DNA from 2 places in the Streptomyces sp. NPDC096311 genome. Region 1 is predicted to be linked to the other one. Evidence: riboswitches for the same ligand, from Rfam matches in the RefSeq annotation. Region 1 holds a riboswitch; the other holds the start of a gene.
The links. Region 1 has a riboswitch for cobalamin ahead of ACIRA5_RS19935 (ABC transporter substrate-binding protein). Riboswitches for the same ligand answer to the same signal wherever they lie in the genome.

Region 1 (5,174 bases):
TGGGTGAACTCTCCTTCGCTTTCTACATGGTCCACCTGCTCGTGCTGCGCGCGGGACAGCACCTGTTCACACCGTCGCCGATCGGCGCGATCAGCGCCTTCGCGGTGTCCCTGGCATTCGCCTGGCTCCTGTACGAGTACGTGGAGGTACCCGCCCGGCGATGGCTTCTGCGGCCCTTCCTGAGATCCCTGCGACGCACCCCGGTGTCACGCTGATCAGGCGGGACTGTCCCACAGCACATGCAGGGTGGGCGGCTTGCGGAAGACCAGCCCCTGCGGAGTGGCCGGACGGGCCGGGTCGAGGCGCAGGGCGGGCAGGCGTTCGAGCAGGCGCTGAAGGGCGATACGGGTCTCCAGCCGGGCGAGGTGCGCGGCGATGCAGTAGTGCGGGCCGTGCGCGAAGGCCAGCTGGAGACGCGCGTTCTCGCGGCGGACGTCGAACCGATCGGGATCGGGGAAGACGGCCGGGTCGCGGTTGGCGCCGGCCAGAGAGACGGTGACCAGTTCACCCCGACGGATCGTGGCCGGGCCGAGGACGGTGTCACGGGTGGCGTACCGGTCCACGACCGCCGCTCCGGGTTCGAGGCGCAGCGATTCCTCGATCGCGCCGTCCAGCAGGCCGTCGTCGTCACGGACGAGGGCAAGTTGGCCGGGGTGTCGCAGCAGGTGCAGCAGCGCGTTGGTGATCATCGCCTCGGTGGTCTCTATCCCGCCGAACATCAGCACCGCGGCGTTGGACGCCACTTCGGGCAGCGCCAGCCGCTCCGCGGCCGAGCCGAGGACCGACGCCGCGCCCCGGTCGGCGACGGTGGCTTCGACGGCGGACCTCAGCCGCGCGTACGCCTCGGCGCCCGCGGGTGCCGCCGCGTGTCCCGCGGTGATGTCCGAGACCGACCGCACGATGGAGTCGTACCAGGAGAGCACCGTGTCCGCGCTGGTGCCGACCAGCCCGAGCGCCTCGGTCACGACGGCGACGGCGAGCGGGCCGGCGAAGGCACGCCGCAGTTCGACGGCGCCCGCCGGTTGCAGCGCGGTGATGAGCCGGTCGGTCTCCCGCTCGATGAACGAGGCGAAGCCCTCGCGTACTTCCCTGGGGCGGAAGGGAGCGGTGAAGGGCTCCCGGTGGCGGGCGTGCTCGTCACCGTCCAGGGACAGCATGCTCGGGCCGACGACCTGTGCGGTGGAGAACCGGGGGTCGTCGACGGTGAAGGTCGCGGCGTCCCGCATCACGTTCAGCGCGAGATCACGGCGGGTCACCAGCCAGCCGTCCAGCTCGGGCAGCCAGGAAACGGGCTCGTAGGCACGGAGTCGCGCCAGGCGCGGATGCGGATCCGCGGCGAGTTCGGCGAGCGTGGTCGCGGCACCGAGCGGGAAGGAGCCGACGGCGCTCATCGCAAGCCTTGGCCGGGCACAGGGAATTGGATCACAGCCAAGGCTAACAATCGTGCTGAAGCCGCGGCTGACGGGGGCGTGATAATTTGCCGAGGCCAGTCAAGGGAATCCGGTGCGAATCCGGAGCTGACGCGCAGCGGTAAGGGTGACGGGCGGGGCAACACGAAGCCACTGGACGGCGGTCATACGTGACCGGAGTCCGGGAAGGCGCCTCGTCCGGCCGATCCCGAGTCCGAAGACCTGCTGGCGGACCGTACGAACGGGCCCCGCGCCTGGGCCCTCGACGCCAGAGGATGTCCCGTGCCCGTTGCGCCCCCAGCCCGCCGCTGTGCCCTGCTCCTTTCCGGAGCCCTGTTGCTGACCGCTTGTGGCAGCGGCTCGTCCGCCGACGGAGACGAGTCCCCGAAATCCACCGGTGCGGTGTCGCTCGACAACTGCGGCCGGAAGGTCACGATCGCCTCCGCGCCGAAGCGGGCCGTGTCCCTGAACCAGGGCAGCACGGAGATCATGCTGTCCCTCGGCCTCGCCGACCGCATGGTGGGCACCGCCACCTGGACCGACCCGGTCATGAAGGGCCTGGAGAAGGCCAACGGGAAGGTGCCGCGGCTCGCGGACGACGCCCCCTCCTTCGAGAAGGTCCTCGACGCCGAACCCGACTTCGTCGCCGCCTCCTTCGCCTCCACACTGGCCAAGGGCGGTGTGGCTCCGCGCGAGAAGTTCGAGGAGCTGGGTGTGCCCACGTACCTCTCGCCCGCCGACTGCGAGGGCAAGGACAACAGCGGTGACGGCGATGGCGTGCGCACCGGGCCGCTGACCATGGAGGCGGTCTACGGCGAAGTACGCGACCTGGCCGCGGTCTTCGGCGTCGAGGAGCGCGGCGCCACACTCGTCGCGGACCTGAAGGCACGGGTGGCGAAGGCCACTGACGGGATCGACGCGTCCGGCACCACGGTCCTCTACTGGTTCGCCAACCAGGAAGCCCCGTACATGGCGGGCTGCTGCGGCGCCCCCGGCATCATCACCCACACCCTCGGCGCGAAGAACGTCTTCGCCGACACCAAGCAGGAATGGCCCCAGATCAACTGGGAGACCGTCGCCGACCGCGACCCCGACGTCCTGGTCATCGGTGACCTCACCCGCAGGTCGCAGACCGCCGAGACCGCCGCGAAGAAGATCGAGTTCCTGGAGACCAATCCGGCCACCAAGAGCATGGACGCGGTGAAGAACAAGCGGTACGTGCAGCTCAGCGGGCAGGCGATGAATCCGACCATCCGCACGGTCGAAGGTGTCGAGAAGGTGGCCGCGGCGCTGCGCGAGTACGGGCTCGCCGGGTGACCACCGCCGCCATGACCTCCACCGTGATGCGTGCGGCGGCCGGGCTCGCCGTGCTCGTCGCGTCCGTGGCGGTGGCCATCACCATCGGCCCCGCGGACATAGGCGTCGGGGAGGTCTGGTCCGCGGTGGCCTCCCACCTCGGTGGCCGGACCTCGGAGCTGTCCCCCATCCGCGACGGCATCGTGTGGAACCTGCGGTTGCCCCGCACCCTGCTCGCCGCGGTCTGCGGCGCCGGGCTCGCGGTGTGCGGGGCGGTCATGCAGTCCTTGCTGCGCAACCCGCTCGCCGACCCGTTCGTCCTCGGCGTCTCCTCCGGGGCCTCGACGGGGGCCGTCGTGGTCGTCGTGCTGGGCGCCGGCGGTGGAGCGCTGTCCGTCTCCGGGGGCGCGTTCGTGGGCGCGCTGTGCTCCTTCGCCCTGGTGCTGCTGCTCAGCCACACCCTCGGCGGCACGACCGATCGGGTGGTGCTCGCCGGGGTCGCCGCCATGCAGCTGTTCTCCGCGCTCACCTCCTTCGTCGTGATGACGGCGGCCGACGCCGAGACCACCCGGGGCGTTCTGTTCTGGCTGCTGGGCTCGCTCGGCGGAGCGGACTGGACCGACGTATGGCTGTGCGCGGCCGTCCCCGCGATCGTCCTGCTGGTCTGCCTCGGACACGCGCGCACACTCGACGCCTTCGCGTTCGGACCGGAAGCGGCGGCCTCCCTCGGCGTCTCCGTGGCCCGTACCCGGCTGGTGCTCCTGTGCGGCACGGCGCTGCTGACCGCCGCGCTCGTCAGCGTGGCCGGCGCGATCGGCTTCGTGGGCCTCGTCCTGCCGCACGCCGCACGCGCCCTCGGCGGCCCCGGACACGCCCGGCTGCTGCCGGTGACCGCCCTCACCGGGGCGGTCTTCCTGGTCTGGGCCGACACCGTGGCCCGTACCGCACTCGACCCGCAGGAGGTGCCCGTGGGTGTGGTCACCTCGCTGATCGGCGTGCCCGGCTTCGTGCTGATCCTGTACCGCACCCGAAGGGTGAACCGATGACGCTCGGCGCCGACCGTGTCTCCCGCACCGCCGCCGGCCGGCTGATCCTGGACGGCGTCGACCTCACACCACTGCCTGGATCCCTCACCGGTCTGCTCGGCCCCAACGGCTCCGGCAAGTCCACCCTGCTGCGTCTGCTCGCCGGTGTCCTCACTCCCGCCTCCGGCGTCGTCACCCTCGACGGGCACCCGCTCGGCGACCTCGGCCGCCGGGCCGTCGCCCGCCGCGTCGCCGTCGTCGAACAGCAGGTCGACACCCAGCTCGACCTGACCGTGCTCGACGTCGTACGTCTCGGCCGCATCCCCCACCGACGCGCCTGGTCGCCCTCGACTCCGGCCGACGAGAAGGCCGTTCGCACCGCGCTGGAGCGTACGGGCCTGACCGACAAGGCCGACCGCTCCTGGCACACGCTCTCGGGCGGCGAGCGCCAACGCGTCCACATCGCCCGGGCGCTCGCGCAGGAACCACGCGAACTCCTCCTCGACGAACCCACCAACCACCTCGACATCCAGCACCAGCTCGACCTGCTGGCCCTGATCGCGGAACTCCGCGTCACCAGCGTCGTCGCCCTGCACGACCTCAACCTCGCGGCCATGTACTGCGACCGGATCGTCGTCCTCGCGCAGGGCCGGGTCGTCGCCTGCGGTACTCCGGCGGAGACGCTCACCGAGGCCCTGATCGCCGACGTCTACGGCGTACGCGCCACCGTCACCAGAACGGGCGAAGGCCCCGGCGACCATCCCCACATACGGTTTCTGGGAACACTCCCCGACCGCTGAGGAACCTGCCGCGCCCACTCGGCGCGGCCCGACTCGTCATCTCGCCAGCGGCGACCATCCCGGCCGGAGGAGTTCATGGACGTCGGTACCACCGTCTATCAGGGCGACACGGCGCTCGGCGTCGTCGAGGAGTTCGTGCATCTGCGGCTGGTGTCGTCGCGCGAACGTTCGCCCGAGCGGGACGAAGAAGTCGCCTCCGAGATGCGGCAGCGGATCGCGGACGAGGTGCGCCGGCCGGGGTTCCTGGCGGTGACCGCCCGCATCGGCAGTCGGCTGTGCGGCTTCGGCACCGCCGTACGCTCCGCGGATCCCGCCCCGGAACATCCGGCACTGGGGGCCCGGCGGTCGCAGGAGTGGCTCGCGGGTGCCGTACGGATCACCGATCTCGTGGTGGCGCCCGCGGCGCGCGGCCGTGGCGCCGGCACCGGGCTCCTCGACGTACTTCTGCTGCCCGCCATGGACGACCGGGCCTGGGCGGTGACCGACCATCAGGACACCGCGGCGCTGAACTTCTTCCGCTGCCGGGGCTGGCACCAGACCGTGTACCCGCAGCCCGGGGCGCGCCCCGCCCCGATCGTCCTCCTCGCTCCGCGGCACCCGGCCCTGTCCGAAATCCGTGTGCTGCCGTAGTACGAACCCGGCCT
Region 2 (5,174 bases), on a different contig from region 1:
CGCCCAGCCGCATCCCCTGTACAGCGTGTTCGTGGGAGTGGACCGGCCGTTGGCGGCGGACCGGACGAAGGTCCGTGAACGCAACCGGGCCGAGGCGGAGGCGTTCGGCGCCGAGTACGGCCAGTACGTGGTGGGTGGGTTGAACACCGACGACTGGCTGCTGTGAGCAAGGGGAGGAAGACACATGCCTGATGTGAGGCACTTCGAGACGATCGACGACATCGACCGGGAGGCCTGGGACGCGCTCGCGCCGGGCAGTTGCTTCTACCAGAGCCATGCCTGGCTGCGGGGGCAGGAGCGGCCCGAGTTCGCCACCCCGGGTTACCTCACGGTCGAGGCCGACGGCCAACTCCTCGCCGGGACGCCGTACTACGACTTCCCGGCAGAGAACGCACCGCCCCTGCCGGACGTGTCCGAAGGCCACGCCGTGCTCAGACTCGGTACCCGTACCGGCTACCACAACGAGTTTCTGCTGCCGAAGGACCCCGGAGCGGCAGGGGAGGCACTTGACGCCCTGGTCGCCGGTGCCGCCGAGAGGGCCGCGGCGCTCGGCTGCGACGCGCTGCTCTTCGACTTCCTCACCACCGACAGTCTGCGGCTGCTCGCGGGCCGGTTCGGGGTGCGGGCGCAGCTGCGCGCCGCCGAGGCCGTGGTGCACAACGACGGCGGCACCTTCGAGTCCTACCGTGAGCTGCTCGGCCGCAACGTCCGCAAGCGCGAGTACGAGATCCGGCGCTTCACGGACTCCGGGCTGCACGTGGAGACGGCCCCGCTGTCCGCGTGCGTCGACGAGTTCGCGCCACTGGTCGGCCAGACCATGGACCGGTACAACGCCTCCCTCGACCTGGCGGAGATCCACACGTTCCTCACCGTCCAGGCACACTGCCTGGACGACCTGAGCACCGTGTTCCGCTGCGTCGACGAGAAGGGGGAACTGGTCGGCGCCAGCCTGTGCTTCGCCTGGCGGGACACCTTCTACGCCCGGGTGGCCGGCTTCGACTACGAGCAGACGCGCAACGCCTACGAATACTTCAATGCCGTGTACTACGAACCGCTCCGCCACATGGAACGCAACGCGATGACCACGCTCCACCTCGGGCCCTCCGCCCTGAAGGCGAAGGTTCACCGGGGAGCCTCGCTGCACCCCCTGTGGGCGGCCGTCGTTCCCCTGCCGGCCACCGCGCCCGCCGGACTGCGACGGGACACGGTGGCGGACCAGGCTCTCGCCGACGCGGTCCGTGCGGAGGCGGGCGCCGGCATGAGCGAGCAGGAGTGGGACCTGACCCGGGTCACTTCCCTGTGAGGGAGGCCTCCGGGCCGTCGGGCTCGCGGACGGGCCACAGCACCGGGCAGAACTCCGGGTCGGAGTAGTCCGGTTGACCGGCGGGCGTCCTGCGGACCAGGAAGTCGTGTTTGTAGGGCTCCTGCCGGCCGTCGGACAGGGTGTGATCGCGGTAGGCGTTCGTCCCGTCCTGGAGATGGAACGAGATGGCCCGGCGTGGCCGCGGACTGCGGTTGGCGCCGCTGCCGTGGTAGAGAAGGCAGTGATGGAAGGTCATGTGTCCCTTGGGAATGTGCACCGGAACCTTCTCGACCACGGCGCCGTTTCGCTCCGCGTCTCCGTTCAGGAGATAGTCGCGCCCCACGTCCCGCGGATCACCGACCGGCCGGGCGGCGCCGTGCCGCTGCCGCCAGCGGTGGCTTCCGTTCACCATGGTGATCGTGCCCGACTCCTCGGTGCAGTCGTGGAACGGAATGAAGGCGGTGAGCATTTCGTCCGACGAGCAGGTGGGCCAGAAATACTTGTCGAAGTGCCAGGAGACAATGTTCGACTTCTCCTCGGCGATGGGCGGCTTGTAGATCAGCGTGGCCTGGAAGACGCGTATTCCAGGCGTCTGCGCCAAGCGGGCGGCCACCGCCCCGACGATGGGTTTCCTCAGGATTTTCCTCATCGTTTCGTCTTGGTAGTGGATGTAGTCGTTGTTGCGTTGGACATCTCCGTCGGCGGGGGTCCAGTCGGCCAGCCGGTCCGGCCGTGTCGGAAGTTCACGATCGCGCTGACCAGCGTAGTAGCGCTCGCTCGCGTCGGTCAGGGTGTCCACTTCGGCGTCGGTGAGCAGCTTCTCGGACAAATACCAGCCACGCTCCGAATAAAGCCGGACATCTTCCTCGGACGGGAGCAGTTCGACTTCCTCGGCGGTAAGTCCTGAATGGTCGTACATTCCGCGACTCCTGTTACCGTGAATGGGGTGCAACAGCGACATCCACTCGCACGCTAGCGGACCACGGTGCGCCATGCTAGCGTTGCCGTGATTTTTTTCATGAAGACTTGACCGGGGGTTGCGGTGGCCATATTCGACAAGGATATTCGAATCCTGATCGCGGACAACAAAGACTTCCGCAACATCTGGCTCGGAGAAACCTCGGCGCATTTCGGCGGACAGCTGACCAGTTTTCTCCTACCCTTGATCGCGGTCACCTACCTCCATGCCGACGGCACGGGCGTGGGACTCGTCTCGGCGGTGCAGTTCGTCCCCGTCGTGGTGCTCTCGCTGATCGCCGGTGTCATGGTCGACCGGTATCCGCCGCGCCGCACCCTCGTCACCGCGAGTGTCGCCCAGGGCGCCGCGCTTGCGGTGCTCGCCGCGTTCCAGGCGGCCGACGGGCTGAACTTCGGCCAACTTGTTGTCGCCGCCGCCGTGATCGGTGTCGCCACCGTCTTCTATGAAGTCGCCTACCAGTCCACGCTGCCCAGGCTCCTGCCGCTGAACTCCATCGCCGCGGCCAACGGCCTGCACCAGGCGACGTATTCGGTCAGCACCCTCGCCGGTCCCGCCGCGGCTGGCTTCCTCGTCGGCCAGTTGGGGGTGTCACCGACCCTGACGGTGGCCGCCGCGTGCGCCGCCGGTGCCGCCGTGAGCGGTCTGCTGCTGCGGGGTGTCAAGGCCCCCGAACAGCCACGTGAGTCGGCGCTGAAGGCGATCGGCTCCGGGCTCCGCTACACGTGGTCCCTGCGGCCGATCAGGGACCTGTGTGTTCAGGCCGGCCTGTCGAACCTGCACGAGAAGGCCTTCCTGACCGTCTTCCTGGTGTTCGCCGTCCGTGATCTCGACATGAGCGGCACCGTCGTGGGCGTGATCACCGGCATCGGCAGTGTGGGGGCCCTGATCGGCTCGCTCTGCGCCACCCGGCTCACCAGGCGGTGGGCCGTCGGCGGTGTGCTGGCCCTGGGTGCGGTGCTGGCCGCGGTCGGTCTGCTGCTCGTACCCGCCGTCAGCCGGGCCGGCGGGTACGTCGCCGTGCTCGCGTCGGTCGCCATGATGGTGAACGGCTTCGGTGTCGCACTGTTCAACGTGTTCGCCGTCAGCCTGCGACAGGCCATTCCGCCGGAGCACCAGATCGGCGCGGTGACCGCGAGCTACCGCCTTGTCGCCCTGGGAACGCTGCCCCTGGGAGCCCTCGTCGGGGGTGCCCTGGCCGACGCCCTGTCACCCGGCACGGCCCTGTGGGCCGTCGGGATCTCCTACCTCGTCGTCTCCTTCTGGCTCACGTTCTCCCCTCTCCGCGGGGCTCGCACGCTGGAGGAGGCACAGAAGCTCGGTCGTACGACGGACACGCCCGAGTCCCAGGACGCGGACCGGTCCCCTTCGGTCTGAGAGCGGGGCCGGGGAGCGAACTCACCTGGGTTCCGCCCCCGCTGACCCGCTGTTCACTCGGGATCGGCCACCTGGTGCGAGAGGAAGATCACGCCAGGTGGCGCGGTCTTGGCCCCGCACCCGACACGCGGTACGGTCGGTGCGATATCGATGACGGCAAGACGGAAGCCGGTGGGAAACCGGCACGGTCGCGCCACTGTGAACGAGAGGCTCCAGCCCGCTGGGACCCCTCGTGAGTCAGACCCGTAGCCGTCGTCCAGTGCACCACCGAGATGGGACGCGAACTCCCGAGGAGGTCCTGCCATGGCGCAGACCGTCGCCCAGCCGACAACCACCACCCCCGTCGTTCCCGCGAAGCTGCCGCTCAAGGTGATTGCTCCGTGGGCGGTCTTCTTCGGCATCCTGATGCTCGTCCTGCTGTACTTCGTCGGTGCCGAACAGGGCGCCACCTCCGTCGTCTCCGGCTCGGACGTCCACGAGTGGGTGCACGACGCCCGCCACCTTCTCGGCTTCCCCTGCCACTGACCGAGGGGACCCGCAGCACTGCCATGAACTCCGCAACGGTAAGAAATCTGCTCGTGCGGGGCATGCTGGCCGGCCTCGGTGCCGGCCTGCTCGCCCTGATTGCCGCCTACTTCCTCGGTGAGCCGAACGTCGACAGCGCGATCAGCTTCGAGGAAGCCCACTCCCACGAGCACGAGATGGAGATCGTCTCCCGCTCCCTGCAGTCCACCGCCGGTCTCGCCACCGGCGTCCTGGTCTACGGCGTCGCCTTCGGCGGTATCGCCGCGCTCGCCTTCGCCTTCGCGCTCGGCCGCGTCGGCCGCTTCAGCCCGCGGGCGACCGCACTGCTGCTGTCCGGCTGCGCGTTGCTGGCCGTGTACGTCGTGCCGTTCCTGAAGTATCCGGCCAACCCGCCGTCGGTCGGCAACCCCGACACCATCGGCAAGCGGACCACCCTGTACTTCCTGATGATGGTGCTCAGCGTGCTCCTCGCGATCGCCGCCACCATCCTGGGCAAGCGGCTGGCACCCAGGATCGGCACCTGGTACGCCACCGTTGGCGCGGTGGCCGCTTTCGCCGTCGTGATCGGTCTGGCGTACGCGTTCCTGCCGGTCATCAACGAGGTGCCGAAGGACTTCCCGGCCACCCTGCTGTGGCGGTTCCGTCTCTCCGCACTGGCCATCCAGACCGTCCTGTGGGGCGGATTCGGCCTGGTCTTCGGCGAGTTGGCCGAGCGGTTGCTGAATCCCGAGCCGGTGAAGGCCGCCGCGAGCGGACGGGTCGTTGTTCCCAGCTGACACGACCCACCACACGAGTGAGGCCCCCGGAACCATCCGGGGGCCTCTCGCGTTTTCCGGGGTCTCGTAAGTCCCCTGCCGTCGGGGTGTGTTCCGTGGAGGAAGTGGTCAACCAGTGGAGAATTGACGGGAGTTGTTAAAGGTTGGAAGAATCCAGCTCGCTTCGCCGCGTCTGCAGTAGGCGAAGCGACACGAGTGGCTTGGGCGGCATGCCTGC

Region 2: linked by a shared signal. The riboswitch ahead of ACIRA5_RS38935 (CbtB-domain containing protein) and the one ahead of ACIRA5_RS19935 (ABC transporter substrate-binding protein) in region 1 are both predicted to bind cobalamin.

Annotation. Positions count from the first base shown of each region.
Region 1 is NZ_JBIWFN010000007.1:241,088-246,261, forward strand. Features, by position in the region: gene ACIRA5_RS19925 (acyltransferase family protein) at 1-215, shown strand, start outside; gene ACIRA5_RS19930 (cytochrome P450) at 216-1,391, opposite strand; cobalamin riboswitch at 1,471-1,654, shown strand; gene ACIRA5_RS19935 (ABC transporter substrate-binding protein) at 1,692-2,726, shown strand; gene ACIRA5_RS19940 (FecCD family ABC transporter permease) at 2,738-3,751, shown strand; gene ACIRA5_RS19945 (ABC transporter ATP-binding protein) at 3,748-4,530, shown strand; gene ACIRA5_RS19950 (GNAT family N-acetyltransferase) at 4,606-5,160, shown strand.
Region 2 is NZ_JBIWFN010000019.1:153,482-158,655, reverse strand. Features, by position in the region: gene ACIRA5_RS38955 (GNAT family N-acetyltransferase) at 1-166, shown strand, start outside; gene ACIRA5_RS38950 (hypothetical protein) at 185-1,303, shown strand; gene ACIRA5_RS38945 (phytanoyl-CoA dioxygenase family protein) at 1,290-2,222, opposite strand; gene ACIRA5_RS38940 (MFS transporter) at 2,346-3,656, shown strand; cobalamin riboswitch at 3,777-3,925, shown strand; gene ACIRA5_RS38935 (CbtB-domain containing protein) at 3,960-4,181, shown strand; gene ACIRA5_RS38930 (CbtA family protein) at 4,205-4,957, shown strand.